3 regions of the Paraburkholderia sp. BCC1876 genome follow, and region 2 is predicted to be linked to each of the others. Evidence: riboswitches for the same ligand, from Rfam matches in the RefSeq annotation. Region 2 holds a riboswitch; each other region holds the start of a gene.
The links. A riboswitch is a leader RNA that binds a small molecule or an ion and turns the genes downstream of it on or off. The one in region 2 is predicted to bind cobalamin.
Positions count from the first base shown of each region.

Region 1 (5,370 bases), on a different contig from region 2:
ACCGCACGCGTCGAGGCGCGGCAATACATCGTTGCGCAGACGCTCGATCACGCGCTCCGCCTGCGGCAAACTTCCCGCGGCCGGCGTTAAATCCAATTCGGCGCGATCGTCGCCGTCGCGGCACTCGCCGCCATCGCCACACACGCCACGCAACATCGCCGCCGCCAGCAATTCCAGCCGTTCGCGCGTATCGCCGCAATGCCGCCACGGCGCCTCGCTCACGCGCTGCAACACATCGGGACGCGGCCCGTCCCACGCCGCCGACCAATCCACCGACAACGGATCGAACAGATGATCCATCCGCAGATCGCGCGCCAGCGCATCGATCAAACCGGCCTTGCCGCCTTGCCCATCACCGACGGGAAAGCGCCCCAACGCCAGCAACGTATCGCGCCGCTGCACACCGTCAGGCGATTGACCAAACGTGTGCAACCCATCGCGAATCTGCGCTTCTTTCAACTCGCACAGCCAGGCGTCGACGCGCGTCAGCAGCGTATCTTCAGCGTCCTGCCCGTTTGGCGCCGCGAGACTCAGCTCTTCATGCAGCTTATGTTCGACGATGGTCGCCAGAATCGTGCGCCGCAAGAGTTTCGAGCGACGCGGGTCGACCATCAGCGCTTCATAGTATTCGTCGACCTGGCGTTCGAGATCCTGCAAAGGCCCGTACGTTTCGGCGCGCGTGAGCGGCGGCATCAGATGATCGATGATCACGGCCTGCGCGCGACGCTTCGCCTGGCTGCCCTCGCCCGGATCGTTGACGATGAACGGATACAGATGCGGCATCGGCCCGAGAATCAGATCGGGCCAGCAGGCCTCGCTGAGCGCAACGCTCTTGCCGGGCAGCCATTCGAGATTGCCGTGTTTGCCGACATGCACGACCGCGTCGATCCCGAACTGATGACGCAGCCAGAAATAGAACGCAAGGTACGCATGCGGCGGCACAAGTTCGGCGTCGTGATAGCTCGCGTAGTCGCCTTGCTCACGCGAACGCGACGGCTGAATGCCGACGAACACCTGCCCGCAGCGCCATCCCGCGATCATGAAACGGCCGCGCCGCAACGTCGGGTCCTGCCCGGGCGCACCCCAGCGCGCGTTCAATGCCTCGCGCGCATCGGCGGGCAACGCGTTGAAGTAAGTCAGATAGTCGTCGAGCGCGAGGCTTTGCAAGGCCGGCCGCAAATCCCGCACCACCGGGTCGTTGGTCACGCCTTCGGTGAGCTTCTGCAACAGCGCGCCCCCGTCCACGGGCAAATCGGCGAGACGATAACCCTCGTCGCGCAGCATCGCCAGAATGCCGACCACCGAAGCCGGCGTATCGAGCCCGACGCCATTGCCGATCCGCCCTTCGCTCATCGGATAGTTGGCGAGAATCAGCGCGAGTTTCTTGTCCGCGTTGTCGAGCGTGCCGAGACGGCACCAGCGGCGGCTCAGTTCGGCAAGAAAGCCCACGCGTTCGAGATCCGGCTGATAGCGGACCACGTCGACTTCGGTGTGCGGACAACGATAGGCCAGGCCCTTGAAACTGATCGCCCGCGTGATGATGCGACCGTCCACTTCCGGCAGCGCGATATGCATGGCGATATCGCGCGAATTGAGGCCATGGTTGTCCTTGAGCCAGTCCTCGCGATTGCCGCCGCTCAGGATCACCTGCAGCACCGGCGCGTCGCCGGCGAGTGCGAGCGGCTCGGGATCGTCGATCGCGGACGCGGCGAACGCGGTCGTGTTCAGCACCAGCGCGACCTGATGTTGCGCGCACAACGACTGCACGACGTCGCGGCTCATCGCATCTTTCAGCGACGTGATCGCGATCGGCAGCGGATTGAGCCCTTGCGCTTCGAGCGCGTCGATCAGCGCATCGAACACCGCCGTATTGGCCGCCTGCAGATGCGCCTTGTAGAACAGGATCGCGGCCACCGGCGCGCCGGCGCGCCAGCGCGCCTGCCAATCGGCGACGCTCGGCGTGTCGCGTTCGGGGTGATAGAGCGTGGCGGCGGGCAACGCGCGCGGCGGCGCCGGTTCACGTCCCCAGCCGAACGTGCGGTGCGCGATGCAGCGCAAAAACGCTTCTGCGTTCTGCGCGCCGCCTTCGCGCAGATAGCGCCACAACTGATGGCACAGATCGGCGTCCGCGGTGCTGCGCGCCAGCAGATTCGGATCTTCCTGCAGGTCGCCGGAAAACATCGCGAGCGTCTGCTGCTTACGCTCGGCGAGCGCAACCACCTGCTCGATGCCGTACGGCCAATATGCCTCGCCGCCGAGATGATCGACCACCACCACGCGTGCATGCTGCAACACGTCTTCAACATAGAAGTCGACCGAAGCCGGCTGCCGCAGATACGTGACATTCGCGAGTCGCAGACTCGGAAAGCCTTCACCCAGACGCGGAAACACGCTCGCCAGCAGCGACAGCGTGGTGTCGGCGGAGCTGAGCACGACGATCTCGGCAGGCTGCTGATCGATACGGATCACGCCTTGCGTATCGTCGACAAAGCCGCCCGGCGTCGTGCGCAGCAGATGCATGAGCGCTTACGCCTGGTGCGCTTCGTGGCTGGACGCGACGCCCAGCGCAACATCGAACGCGCGTTGCAGCGCGGCCTGGTCGAGGTCTTCGCCGATCAGCACGAAGCGGCTGCGGCCGCCTTCGCCGGCCTGCCAGCGTCGATCGAAATAGCTGTCGAAGCGACGGCCCACGCCCTGAATCACCAGCCGCATCGGCGCGCCCGGCAGCGCCGCGAAACCCTTCACGCGGTAAATCGTGTTGGTTTCGACGAGCGACTGCAACGCGGCGATCACCGCTTCGCGCGACGGCGCGTCCGCCTGCACGACCACCGAATCGAATTCGTCGTGATGGTGATCGGCGTCCTCGGCGGACCCATGGTTGTCGTGGCGCAAATGAATCGTTTCTTCCGACGCCGCTTCGAGCCCGAGCAACGTATGCAGATCGAGCTGACCCATGTGCGCGCGCACTATCTTCACTTGCAGCGGAATCTCTTCGCGGATCACGGCCTCGACCGCGCCTTGCTGCGCGTCGTCGAGCAGATCGGTCTTGTTCAGGATCACCAGATCGGCCGCGGACAACTGGTCTTCGAACAGTTCGTGCAGCGGCGATTCGTGATCGAGATTCGGATCGGCCTGGCGCTGCGCGTCCACGGCAACCGGATTGTCGGCGAACTGGCCGCTCGCAGCAGCCGGGCCGTCCACCACCGTGACCACCGCGTCGACGGTGAAGCTGTTCTTGATCTGCGGCCAGTTGAACGCCTGCACGAGCGGCTTGGGCAACGCGAGGCCGGAGGTTTCGATCAGCACGTGATCGATCTGGCCGCGCCGTTCCACGAGCTTTTCCATCACCGGAAAGAACTCTTCCTGCACGGTGCAGCACAGGCAGCCGTTCGCCAGTTCATACAGTTGGCCTTCCGTTTCGACGCCGTTTTCGTCGCAACCGATGCCGCAACCCTTGAGGATTTCGCCGTCGATACCGAGCTCGCCGAACTCGTTGACGATCACCGCGATGCGCTTGCCGCCCGCATGCTGAAGAATGTGCCGCAGCAGCGTGGTCTTGCCGCTGCCGAGAAAGCCCGTGACGATGGTGACGGGAATCTTGCGCATTTGAGTTTGCATCGTGAGGTCCATCCGTAGGAGTTGCACGGGTACGCCGGCGCGTTTCGTTCTGTGCGGAGGTCATGAGCGCGCGCCGCATCCCCGCGGTGTTCGCTCTGCATGTTCTGGCCGGTATCCGGGCTGGCGAAAGCGCCGCTTCCCCTTCCCGGGCGAGGAGGTTCTCGCCCAGTGGTGACATGCCGACGCGGCCTTGCGCGTGGACATTGAAGCCGGCTCCGCGGCGCCGGAGACTGAACCGGACGCCACATTTCGCTTACCGTTGCGGGGGCAGCACAGGTTGACCCGTTCCATTGCAGGCGGGCACCCTGTTTCCCGTTTAACTGCATGCGCGAGAGCGCGCACACGAGCACCAAAAGTGCGTGCGAGTGTAGGCCCGCGGCCCGCCGACGTCAAGGCGACACCGGCCGCGAAGGCTTATCGGGCGGGGCACCGTGTGCTATCGTATGCGCGCGTTTGGTGCCCGCCTATGCGCCCGCTCATGCGTTCGCATGGGCCGTAAAACGGGAATTCGTTGTATTGCATGACCTCGATGCCAGCCCTCAAACGCTCCTGCTTGTTTCATCCTTCCAATCCGCTGACGACGTGGCGCGCGCCATGCACGCCGCGATGAACCGCGCGTGGCTAAGTGTCGGCATCGGCTGCCGCTTGCATAGTTCGGCCGAACAGATCGAAGCAGCCGTGCGCGCCGCGCTCGGCACGTATCGGATCGATCAGATCCGGGTAGTCGCATCGATCGACAGTAAATCCCGTGAAGCCGGTTTGCTTGATTTCTGCACACGCCATGCGTTGCCGCTGGCTTTCTTCAGCCGTGAGCAGATCGCGGCGGTGCCGGTAGAAACCTACTCGGCAGCGGCAAAAAACCATCTCGGCGTGGACGGCGTGTGTGAGCCATGCGCGCTGCTGGCTGCGGCGGGCGAACCGACCGCGTCGCGAGCCCGCCTTACCGTACGTAAAACGATTCATGCCGGTGTCACCGTGGCGATCGCCACCTCCACCGACCACGCCATCCAACCCCAGGACCTGCCATGAAAACCGATCCCGAATCCCATCAACGGATGACCGAGCGCCGGCGCGAAGGCCACAAAAAGAAACAGGCTCAGGCTACTGTCGAAAAAGGTCTGCTGATCGTCAACACCGGCACCGGCAAAGGCAAAACCACGGCCGCGTTCGGCATGGCCGTGCGCGTGCTGGGCCACGGCATGCGGCTGGGCGTCGTGCAGTTCATCAAGGGTGCGTTGCATACGTCGGAGCGCGACTTCCTCGGCGCGATCGCCCACTGCGATTTCGTCACGATGGGCGACGGCTATACGTGGAACACGCAGAATCGCGACGCCGACATCGCCACCGCGCGCAAAGGCTGGGACGAAGCGCGCCGGATGATCGAAAGCGGCGATTACCAGATGGTGATCCTCGACGAACTGAACACCGTCCTCAAATACGAATACCTGCCGCTCGACGAAGTCCTCGCCGTGTTGAACGCCCGCGCCGGGCTGCTGCATGTGGTCGTGACCGGCCGTCACGCGCCGGACGCGCTGATCGAAGCCGCCGACCTCGTCACCGAAATGCGCATCGTCAAGCATCCGTACCGCGAGCAAGGCGTGAAAGCGCAGCGCGGCGTGGAGTTTTAAGCCGTGTCCGCGTGCCCGGCGCTCTTCATCAGCGCGCCCGCCTCGGGTCAAGGCAAAACCACGATCACCGCGGGCCTCGCGCGCTATCACCGGCGCCAGGGACGGCGCGTGCGCGTGTTCAAGA
Region 1 is NZ_CADFGI010000011.1:247,733-253,102, reverse strand. Features, by position in the region: gene cobN (cobaltochelatase subunit CobN) at 1-2,520, opposite strand, end outside; gene cobW (cobalamin biosynthesis protein CobW) at 2,527-3,618, opposite strand; cobalamin riboswitch at 3,707-3,987, opposite strand; gene HWY05_RS31465 (cobalamin biosynthesis protein) at 4,225-4,647, shown strand; gene cobO (cob(I)yrinic acid a,c-diamide adenosyltransferase) at 4,644-5,246, shown strand; gene HWY05_RS31455 (cobyrinate a,c-diamide synthase) at 5,250-5,370, shown strand, end outside.
Region 1: linked by a shared signal. The riboswitch ahead of cobW (cobalamin biosynthesis protein CobW) and the one ahead of cobG (precorrin-3B synthase) in region 2 are both predicted to bind cobalamin.

Region 2 (5,370 bases):
CAGCGCGCGATCGGCGAGACCGAGTTCGCCCAGCACGCGCCGCACCTTGTCGAAATTGCGGCCGAGTTTCATCACGACGGCAGCGTCGGCATCGGCGAGACGGCGGCGCAATTCGGCTTCGGGCAGCACGCCGGAGAGCACCGACAGGCTCTGATTCCGGTACACCAGCGGCGCGCCGAGCACGGCCGCGCCGCCGAGCATCGAGCACACGCCCGGCACGACTTCGCTCTCATAGCGTGGCGCAAGGCGGTCGTGCAGGTACATGTACGAACCGTAGAAGAACGGATCGCCCTCGCAGATCACGGCGACGTCGCGGCCCGCATCCAGATGGCCCGCGACGATCTCCGCCGCGCCGTCGTAGAACTCGGCGATGATCGCTTCATACGAGAGCGGCGGTTCGAGCGCTTCGGTGGTGACGGGATAGACCAGCGGCAGATGTTGCTGCGTGTCGTGCAGATGCGCTTCGATAATGCTGAAGGCGTTGCCTTTCTTGCCCTTCGCGACGAAGTAAGCGACCACCTGCGCGGCCTTCAGCAGACGCAGCGCTTTCAGCGTGATGAGTTCCGGGTCGCCGGGGCCGACACCGAGTCCGACTAGACGTCCTCGCACGGTCATTTATTCGACCTCCGTGGCCAGCGCGTTGACGGCGGCGGCGGCCATCGCGCTACCGCCGCGCCGGCCTTCGATCGCCACATAGGGCACGCCGCGGCTGTTTTCCGCGAGCAGCGCTTTCGATTCCGCCGCGCCGACGAAGCCGACCGGAAAGCCAAGAATCAGCGCGGGCTTCGGTGCGCCGTCATCGAGCATGTCGAGCAGATGGAACAGGGCAGTCGGCGCATTGCCGATCACGACGACGCTGCCCGCCAGATGCGGGCGCCACAATTCGAGCGCGGCGGCCGAGCGCGTGTTGCCCAGTTCGCGCGCGAGCGACGGCACGTCCGGATGCGTGAGCGTGCAGATCACTTCGTTGTTCGCCGGCAAACGCGCGCGCGTGATGCCTTGCGCGACCATGCCCGCATCGCACAGAATCGGCGCGCCTTGCGCGAGCGCCGCGCGGCCGGCCGTGCCGGCGCCTTCGGAAAACCGCAGCGCGTCGACCACGTCGACCATGCCGCACGCGTGGATCACGCGGACCGCGAGCTTGTCGAGGTCGGCGGGAATGCGCGACAAATCGGCCTCCGCGCGGATCGTCGCGAAAGATTGGCGATAGATCTCCTGACCGTCGCGGATGTAATCAAGCATCGGGGTTACTCATGGGTTTTGCTCGTGGGTGTCGCTTATCGGCGTCGTGAATAGGGGCGTCGATAGGGGTGTCTATTGAGGCTTCGATAGCGGCGTTGATTGGGGCGTCGATAGAGGCCAGGCGTGCGAGCGTGTCGGCGGCCTGGTCGATCGTTAGTCGACGCGCGACGCAGGCGCCGAAACCGGGCTGGCCGTCGCGTCGATACAGGTCGTAGGCGCCGGGCGCGATCGCCAGCAGCGTATACGGCGCGCAATGCGCGGCGGCGCACGAACGCGGACAACCGCTCAGATGCACGTCGACATCGGCGGGCAGGCGCGGCGCGAGTTGCAGCGCGTCGGTTTTGGTGTCGGCGAGGCTTTTGGCGCAGCCGGTCGAACCGGCGCAGGCGATCAGACGCGTAATGGCCTGCGCGGGGTCGGTGGCGAGGCCGAGTTCAGCCAGGCTGGCTAGTACGGCCGGCACGGCGTGTGATGCGATGTCGGGCAGCAGGACGCTTTGCCAGGGCGTCATCCGCAGTGTGCCGTTGCCGTGCTGTTGGGCGAGTGTGGCGAGGCCGTGCAGAGTGGCCGCGTCGAGACGTCCGAGCGGCGGCTGGCCGCCTGCGTGCCAGGTGTCCGGCTGGCTTTGCTCGTGTGCGCCGAGCCGGAGCGTCGCGTCGGCGGGTGTGCGGCGTTGCCACCGGGCTAGCGACGCATCGCGTGACAGCGGGAAATCGACGTAGCGTTGCGCGTGGTGCAGGAGCGCATCGGCGGAATGGGTCGCGAGCAGGTGACGCATACGCGTGGCATCGGCTGCGGCGAGGTCGAGAAACGTGTGCAGCAACGCGCGGATCAGCGCGCAGACTTGTGACGGGAGCACGGCAGCTAAAGCGCCGGTGTGGCCGGCGTGTTGCGATCCGGTTTCAGGCGGCCAACCCGCTAGCCCGAAGACAAACCGCACGTGATCGACATCTCGCGTCGCCGCCAGCCACACGTCATGCGGATGATCGATACGCGCAAGCTTTTCGCCGCCATCCAGCAACAGCGCGAATTTTGGCGACAGCGCCGCGAAACGCGGCTCGCTTTGCAGCAACGCCAGCAATTCGGCGCAAAGGGGACCTGTATCGAACAACGCAAACGGATCGCGTCCCGCGGCGGGGCTGATCATCACGTTGCGGACATCGTCGGCTGCGAGGGCGGTCGCTGGGTAGGCGGCGGTTGGATTTACGTGGCCGGCTTCCGCGGCTGCCACCGTCTCCGTCGGCCTAGGCGCCGCCTCAATCAACGCGTCGGCCGGTCCAAGCACGCCCTCAAGCAATGCGCTGCTCGGCCTAAGCCCGTCCTCGACCAACGCGTCGCTCGGCCCAAGCCCCGCCTCCATCAACGCCTCGATCAACGCCGCCTCCTGCCCGCTGCGCACGCCCCGCACCTGCAGATTCGCCCGATTGGTCACCTCAATCGCGCCGGCGGCGTGCAGCACGCTCGCATCGGCAATCGCGCGCGCCTGGGCCGCGCTCAACGCGCCGCCGGGCAGCTTGATCCGGCACAGCCCCCCGTCGCGCGCGACGACGATCCGCAGCAGCCCCGGACAGGCCGACGGCCGCAGCGCGAGCGCCGCATGTTGCATAACAGGGGAGGACGAAGCTTGCTTCAAAACGGACACCGGGTAGCGTCGCGCGGTGGCCCGAGCAAGCCTGGGAGCGGGCGTTGCTGCGGCATCGGTACACCCCGCCCGATGTTGGTTGGCACGAACAGTCTCGCCGGCAGGTCTCCTGGCTGGCAGGTCAAAGTCCGTCGCGGCCTTCCCGGTCGAACCAGTGGCGCGCAGCGCGGGCGGACTCGCTGCATACAGTTGCGGGGGCAGCCACAGTGACACTGTGTTCCCTCTTAGGCCCCGAAGGGCGCCGGCGGCTGTATTATGCCTTTTTTCGAACAGCATAACGAGGCTGGACGCCTTGATCGGCGTGGCTCAGCGCATTATTTGAAGATACAGAATAAGGATGGTCGGATGCCGGCATGGCTGACCGTGGTGGGCATTGGCGACGACGGCTTCGCCGGTTTGGGGCGGTCCGCGCGACGTGCGTTGCTGGCGGCGTCGGTGGTGTATGGCGGCGAGCGGCATCTGGCGATGCTGCCCGCGCGTCTCACGGCGCGGCGGGCCGCGTGGCCGCGTCCGTTCGATCTCGCGCCGTTGCTCGCCGAGCGTGGCGGTGCGGTGTGCGTGCTGGCGAGTGGTGACCCGATGCTGTTCGGCGTCGGCGCGACGCTCGCGCGTCAATTGCCGGCGGATGAGTTGCGGGTGTTGCCTGCGCCGTCGTCGTTGTCGCTGGCGGCCGCGCGTCTCGGCTGGCCGTTGCAGGACGTCGCGACGGTGTCGCTGGTGGGCCGTCCACTGCCGGCATTGAACGCGCATTTGCATCACGGCGCGCGCGTTTTCGTGCTGAGCGCGGATGGCCGCACGCCCGCGGCGCTCGCGGCGTTGCTGAACGCGCGCGGCTTCGGCGCGACGCGCATGATCGTGCTGGAGCATCTGGGCGGGGAGTTGGAACGCCGGATCGACGGTCGCGCGGATCAGTGGTCCGCGAGCGAGGTGGCCGCGTTGAATCTGATCGCGCTCGAATGCCGGGCGACCCAGGGCGCGCCGCGTCTGCCGCTCACTTGCGGCTTGCCCGACGATGCGTTTCGTCACGACGGTCAGTTGACCAAGCGCGACGTGCGGGCCATCACGCTCGCGCGTCTCGCGCCGACGCCCGGCGAGTTGCTGTGGGACGTGGGCGCGGGCAGCGGTTCGATCGGCATTGAATGGATGCGCGCGCATCCAGCGTGCCGCGCGATCGCGATTGAAGGTCACGCGGAACGGCAGCGCTTTATCGAACACAATCGCGATGCGTTGGGCGTGCCGGGTCTGCAACTGGTGGCCGGTCGCGCGCCGGATGCGCTGCAGGGCTTGCCGGCGCCGGATGCTGTGTTCATCGGCGGTGGCGTGACCGTGCCGGGCGTGCTCGAAGCGTGCTGGGCGAGCTTGCGCGAAGGCGGCCGGCTGGTTGCCAACGCGGTGACGTTGCAGGGCGAGGCGGCGTTGGTTGCGTGGCGCGAGCGGTTTGGCGGCACGTTGACGCGGATTGCGTTGGCGGATGCGCAACCGCTCGGCGGTTTCGATACGTGGCGGCAGGCGTTGCCGATTACGTTGCTGGAGGTGATGAAGCCGGGGCGTGGGGTGGACGCGGCAAGCGTCGGAAGCGATGCGAGCGGCGCAAACAAGGCAAACACGGTCAGCACCGCGAACACCGTCAGCGCCGCAAACAGCGGCACCCCGCAATGACGCGAATCCTGCTGCTAGGCGGCACTGGCGACGCGTTACGAATCGCGCATCAACTCGATTCCACGCACGTGTACAGTCTCGCGGGTCTCGGCAAGGTGCCCGACGATCTGGCGTGCTCGGTGCGTGTCGGCGGTTTCGGCGGTAGCGACGGCATGGCGCAATACCTCGCGGACGAACGCATCGGCCTCGTGATCGACGCGACCCATCCGTACGCCGCGCAAATCAGCGCGAACGCCGCGCGCGCCAGTCATGCGGCGCAGGTGCCGTGTTGGGCGCTGCGCCGTCCGGCCTGGCAGCCGCAAGCCGGCGACGATTGGCGGATGGTCGGCGACTGGAACGAACTCACGGCGGCGCTCGCGCCATTCAGAAAGCCGCTGTTCACGCTCGGCCGCGAACCGCTCGCGCATCTCGACGAAATTCCCGCGCATCAGTTCTGGACTGTCCGCTGTCTCGATCCGCACCAGGACGCCACGCGCGCAAGGATCATCGCGACGCGCGGCCCGTTCACGCTCGAAGGCGAACGCGCGTTGTTCGCGCTGCAAACCTTCGATGTCTTGGTCAGCAAAAACAGCGGCGGCGGCGCGACGGAAGCGAAACTCGAGGTAGCGCGCGAACGTCGCTTGCCGGTGGTGATGTTGCGCCGGCCCGACCTGCCGGCGGTGGATCGTGAGTTCGACAGCGTTGACGGTCTGCTCGACGCACTGCGAGTGCTCGCGTGAACCTCGGTCTTAACGGCGGCTTGAATCGTAGTGCTAGTCACGGCCTCCGCCACCACGTGAGCTTGTGCCGCGAAAACGGAAGCGGCCACTCACGCAGCGCATGCCACC
Region 2 is NZ_CADFGI010000001.1:361,153-366,522, reverse strand. Features, by position in the region: gene HWY05_RS01470 (precorrin-2 C(20)-methyltransferase) at 1-615, opposite strand, end outside; gene HWY05_RS01465 (precorrin-8X methylmutase) at 616-1,242, opposite strand; gene cobG (precorrin-3B synthase) at 1,235-2,848, opposite strand; cobalamin riboswitch at 2,966-3,145, opposite strand; gene cbiE (precorrin-6y C5,15-methyltransferase (decarboxylating) subunit CbiE) at 3,230-4,543, shown strand; gene HWY05_RS01450 (cobalt-precorrin-6A reductase) at 4,540-5,262, shown strand.

Region 3 (5,370 bases), on a different contig from region 2:
GATGCGTTGCTTGTCGCGGTTCAACTCGTCCACTGCGGAGCGATAGTCGCCTTCGTCGGGGCGGCGTTCGGGGCTGCTCGCCTCGACGATCCGGTAACGCTCGCCGTCCACGAAACGCTCGATGATCTGCTTGCGCAGCGCGATCAGCTTCTCTTTCGCGACGCCTTTATCCATCACGAAGAACACGTCGGCCTGGTTGAGCGCGTTGATCGCCTGAACGGTCAGGTAGTCCGGATCGCCCGCGCCGATCCCTATGATCAGGATTTTTTTCATCAAGAGATTTCCGGTTAATGAGGATGAGTGGAGATCAGCTCGATGCTGTCGAGCTGCGCCGCGCAGATGTCGCGAACGATCCTCACGAAATCGTCGAAGTAGGGCCGCCCCGCAATGTCTTTAGGTGCGACCGCATACAGTTCGCTCCACAGCCCTGCGGCGCCGACCCGTTTCGCGAGCACGTAGTCGTGATCGACGTAATTCTTCACGCCCCAGTTCGGCAGCGCCGCGATGCCGCGCCGGCTCGCCACGAGTTGCATGATCGCGATGGTCAGTTCGGCGGTGCGCCGTTCGAGCTTGATGCCGGCCGGTTCGAGCACCTCGCGGATCAGGTCGATACGCGCCTCCGGCACCGGGTAGGTAATCAGCGTCTCGCCTTGCAGGTCTTCCGGGCCGACACGCCGCTTGTTGCGCAGACGGTGTTCATTGGCGATCACCACCTGGATCTCGAAGCGGAACAACGGCGCGACGTGCAGGCCGCGTTTAGCGGTGGGCTTCGAACCGATCACGACGTCGGCTTTGCGTTCGTTCAGCAGCTTCATCGGGTCGGCGTGAAAACCCGCGACCAGATCCACTTCGACCTCCGGCCAGCGGCGCCGGAATTCGTCCATGACCGGCATCAGCCAGTCGAAACAGGTGTGGCATTCCAGCACGATCCGCAACTCGCCGCGCACGTCGCCCTTCAGGCGAACCAGATCGCGTTCGGCGGTGGCCACGGCGGCCAGCGTGTCGCGCGCGAGCGCGAGCAGCCGCTCGCCGGCGGCGGTGAAACGCAGGCCGTGGCGAGTCCGCTCGAACAGCGAGACCTCGTAATGGGCTTCCATGTCGCGGATCTGGTGCGATAACGCGGACTGGCTCAGATTGACGCGTTCGGCGGCGGCGACCAGCTTGTCGGACTCGGAGATCGCGATCAGCGAGCGAAGATGGCGCAGTTCAAGCATGGCGATACACCGAAACGGGAAAAGTCTTGATATGAATGTGGCTCATATGATGATGAAAACATGTCGCTTGATGAATCATAGCGCGACTCGCACACTGCGCGGCATTCACTCAAGGATTCTGCATGGCCCGCACCCATATTTCCGGTTTTCCGCGCATCGGCGCGCAACGTGAACTGAAGTTCGCGCAGGAGTCGTTCTGGCGCGGCGAGTCCGACGACGCCTATCTGCGCGGTGTCGGCAAGGCGCTGCGCGCGCGTCACTGGGCGTTGCAGCGGGACGCGAAGCTGGATTTCGTCGCGGTCGGCGATTTCGCGTGGTACGACCCGATGCTGAACCTGACCGCGTTGCTCGGTGCGCTGCCGGCGCGCTTCGGCTTCGAACCGGCCACGCTGTCGCTCGCGCAGTATCACGAACTGGCGCGCGGCAACAAGGCGCAGCCGGCGATGGAAATGACCAAGTGGTTCGACACCAACTATCACTACCTCGTGCCGGAACTCGGTCCCGATACGACGTTCAATGGCGGCGTCGACTGGTTCTTCGACGAAGTCGACGAAGCGCTAGCGCTGGATTTCGCGGTCAAGCCGGTGCTGATCGGGCCGATCACTTACCTGTGGCTCTCGAAGAGTCGCGTGGCGGGCTTCGACCGGTTGTCGTTGCTGCCGGGTCTGGTGATCCGCTATATCCGCATCCTCGACCAGTTGAAGGCGCGCGGGATCGAATGGGTTCAGCTGGACGAACCCGCGCTGTGCCTCGACCTCGAAGCGGACTGGCTCGAAGCGTTCGCCGCCGTCTATAACGTGCTGGGCGACGGCGGCGTCAAGGTACTGTTGGCCACGTACTTCGACACCGCCGCCGACCATGCGCCGCTGGTTGCCGGGCTGCCGGTTCACGGCGTGCATATCGATCTGGTTCGCGCGCCGCAACAACTGGACGCATGGCGTTCGGCGCTGCCGGCGGACAAGGTGCTGTCGGTCGGCGTGATCGACGGGCGCAACGTCTGGCGCGCCGATCTGGGCGAGATCGCGGCTTCGCTGGAAAGCGTTGATGCCGAGCGCGGCGAACGGCTGTGGATCGCGCCGTCGTGCTCGCTGGCGCATGTGCCCGTCACGCTCGCGTCCGAAAAGAAGCTCGACGCCGAACTCCGCTCGTGGCTCGCTTTCGCTACCGAAAAGCTCGACGAGATCGGCACGCTGGCCCTGGCGCTGCGCGATCCGGCGGCGGCCGAACCGGCGCTCGCGGCAGCGGACGCCGCACTCGATTCGCGCCGCAGTTCCGGCGGCGTGTTCAACGTGCTGGTGCAACGGCGCGTCGCCACGATTACCGACGCGATGGCGGACCGCAAGAGTCCGTTCGCCGACCGTAGCCGCGTGCAGCGTCACGCGTTGAAGTTGCCGTTGCTGCCCACCACGACGATCGGCTCGTTCCCGCAGACGCCGGCGATCCGGCAAGCACGCGCGGCGTACCGGCGCGGCGAACTCCGCGCGCTCGACTACCTCGAGCGGATGCGCGCGGAAACGGCGAGCGTCGTACGCAAACAGGAAGAACTCGGGCTCGACGTGCTGGTGCATGGCGAAGTGGAACGCAACGACATGGTCGAGCATTTCGCCGACAAGCTGTGGGGCTACGCGCTCACCGAAAACGGCTGGGTGCAGAACTACGGCTCGCAATGCGTCAAGCCGCCGATCATTTACGGCGACGTGTACCGGCCCGAACCGATGATCGTGGACAACGCCTGTCATGCGCAGTCGTTGACCGACAGGTTGGTGAAAGGCGTGCTGACCGGTCCGGTCACGCTGCTCGAATGGTCGTTCGTGCGCGACGACCAGCCGCGCTCGACCACGGCGCTGCAACTGGCGCTGGTGATTCGCGATGAAGTGGTGGACCTCGAGAAAGCCGGCATCCGCATCATCCAGATCGACGAGCCGGCTTTCCGTGAAGGGCTGCCGCTGCGTCAGGCGGACTGGCCCGCGTATCTCGACTGGGCGACCCGCGCATTCCGCATCGCGGCCGGCGGGGTGTCGGACGCGACGCAGATTCACACCCATATGTGCTATTCGGAGTTCAACGACATTTTGCCGTCGATCGCCGCGCTGGATGCGGACGTGATCACGATCGAGACGTCGCGCTCGTCGATGGAACTGCTCGACGGTTTCGGCGAGTTCGCCTATCCGAACGGAATTGGCCCGGGCGTGTACGACACGCATTCGTCACGCGTGCCGAGCGTTGAAGCGATGCAGCGTCTGCTGGAACGTGCCTGTGAGGTGATTCCCGCCGAGCGCTTGTGGGTCAACCCGGACTGCGGCCTGAAAACCCGTGGCTGGCCCGAGACGGAAGCCGCGTTGACCAATATGGTGCAGGCCGCGAAGGCCTTGCGGCAGAAACTTGTTGCGCCCGAGGTGACGTCCGATATCACGAATAATTGACGGACGGCACTACCAGTCGTTACGCTTGCGCCCTGATGGTTCCCCTGACCGGGATCAAAAGGGAACGCAGTGAGGCGCAGCAATGCGCCGAGTCTGCGGCTGCCCCCGCAACTGTAAGCGACGAGTTCGCGCCACTCATGACCACTGGGACACCGGGAAGGTCGGCGCAGAACGGCGACTCGCGAGCCAGGAGACCTGCCATCGACCGAGGTCTGCGCAGCCGTATCGGGCGGGGTGTCCCGATGCGCCAGCACCGCTCCATGCGGTCGCTCGTTGCAAAGACAGCCTAACCTCAGGACCTGTCATGTCCACCAGCACGTTTCAGAACGCTCCACCCGCGGGGGCGTTGTGCCTTCGCCTTTCCGCATCAGGCATTGGCTCACTATGAAGTTCCGTCATCTCCTCGTTACGTCCGCGCTGACGGTTTCCGCAGTATCCGCATGGCAAACCGCTCACGCCGCGGACGACGCGTCGCTGTCGCCCGACGCCCAACCGCCGGCTCAAACCACGCTGCCAAACATTCTCGTGACGGGCGATACGCAGCATCTGCCGCAATCGTTCGACCAACGCTATGCGTCGACGCAGGTGTTGAGCAAGGCGGATCTCGACCGTCTGTCGCCGGCTGATCCGAGCATCACGCAAGCGCTGGCGACGTTGCCCGGCGTGACCGTGTCGCAAAACGGCGGACCGGGCGCGACGGCGGCCGTCAGCATTCGCGGGTCGAGCGGCAGCCAGGTGGCGGTGTTCATCGACGGCATCCGGGTCGGTTCCGCGACGACGGGCCAGGCCTCGTGGGCCGATCTGCCGACCTCCGCGTTCGACCGCGTCGAAGTGATCTCGGGACCGGCCGCCGCGTCATTCGGCGCGGACGCGGTGGGCGGTGTCGTGCAACTCTTCACGAACCATGCGGCGAATCAGCCTAACCGGACCACGGTCTCGGTGGGCGGCGGTTCGAACAAGACGTTCGACACGCAAATCCGCACCTCGGGCAGCATTCCGTCCACGGGGCCGCTTTCGGCCTTGTCCGGGTTGACGTACTCGCTCGGTCTGCACGACTACAACACCGCAGGGATCGACGCCACCAAACCGTTCGCCTACGGGCACGAGGACGGCCGCAATCCGTACCACGCGCAAGACGTGGACGCGCGGCTCGGCTATGCGCGCGACAACTGGTCGATCTCGACCTTCGCGCTTTATCACAAGTCCACGTTTTCCTACGACAACGCCGGCGGCGACAACCAGCAGCTCGATCATCAACTGACGACAGGTATCGCGCTGCACGTCGATATCACGCCGTACACGCAGTTCGACCAGTCGGTCGGCTACGCGAACGACCGCCAGTTCCTCTACGCGAACGACCCGACCCTCGCCACCGATGAAATCGACTCGACGCGTTTCAGCACGTCGACTTCGCTGACGCACCAGGAGCATGGGCATACGCTGTTCGGTTTGCCGTTGTCCGGCGAGACGAAGCTCGCTTATGACTTCTCGCGCGAGCAGGCCTTCCTGCCGATCGATATTCCGTCGGGCGTGCCGGCTCGCAACGATTCGGCGGTTTCGCTGCATCAGTCGGCCGTGCTCGGGGCGTTCACGCTGTTCCTCGCGGGCCGCCACGAGATCGTGCAAGGGCAGTCGGTCAATACCGGCAATGTCGCGCTCGCTTATGCGATTACGCCGGTTTATACCGCGCGTGTTTCGTATGGCAACGCGTTCCGTCTGCCGACGTTCAACGA
Region 3 is NZ_CADFGI010000005.1:151,529-156,898, reverse strand. Features, by position in the region: gene cobF (precorrin-6A synthase (deacetylating)) at 1-273, opposite strand, end outside; gene HWY05_RS19635 (LysR family transcriptional regulator) at 288-1,214, opposite strand; gene metE (5-methyltetrahydropteroyltriglutamate--homocysteine S-methyltransferase) at 1,337-3,637, shown strand; cobalamin riboswitch at 3,657-3,855, shown strand; gene HWY05_RS19625 (TonB-dependent receptor) at 4,022-5,370, shown strand, end outside.
Region 3: linked by a shared signal. The riboswitch ahead of HWY05_RS19625 (TonB-dependent receptor) and the one ahead of cobG (precorrin-3B synthase) in region 2 are both predicted to bind cobalamin.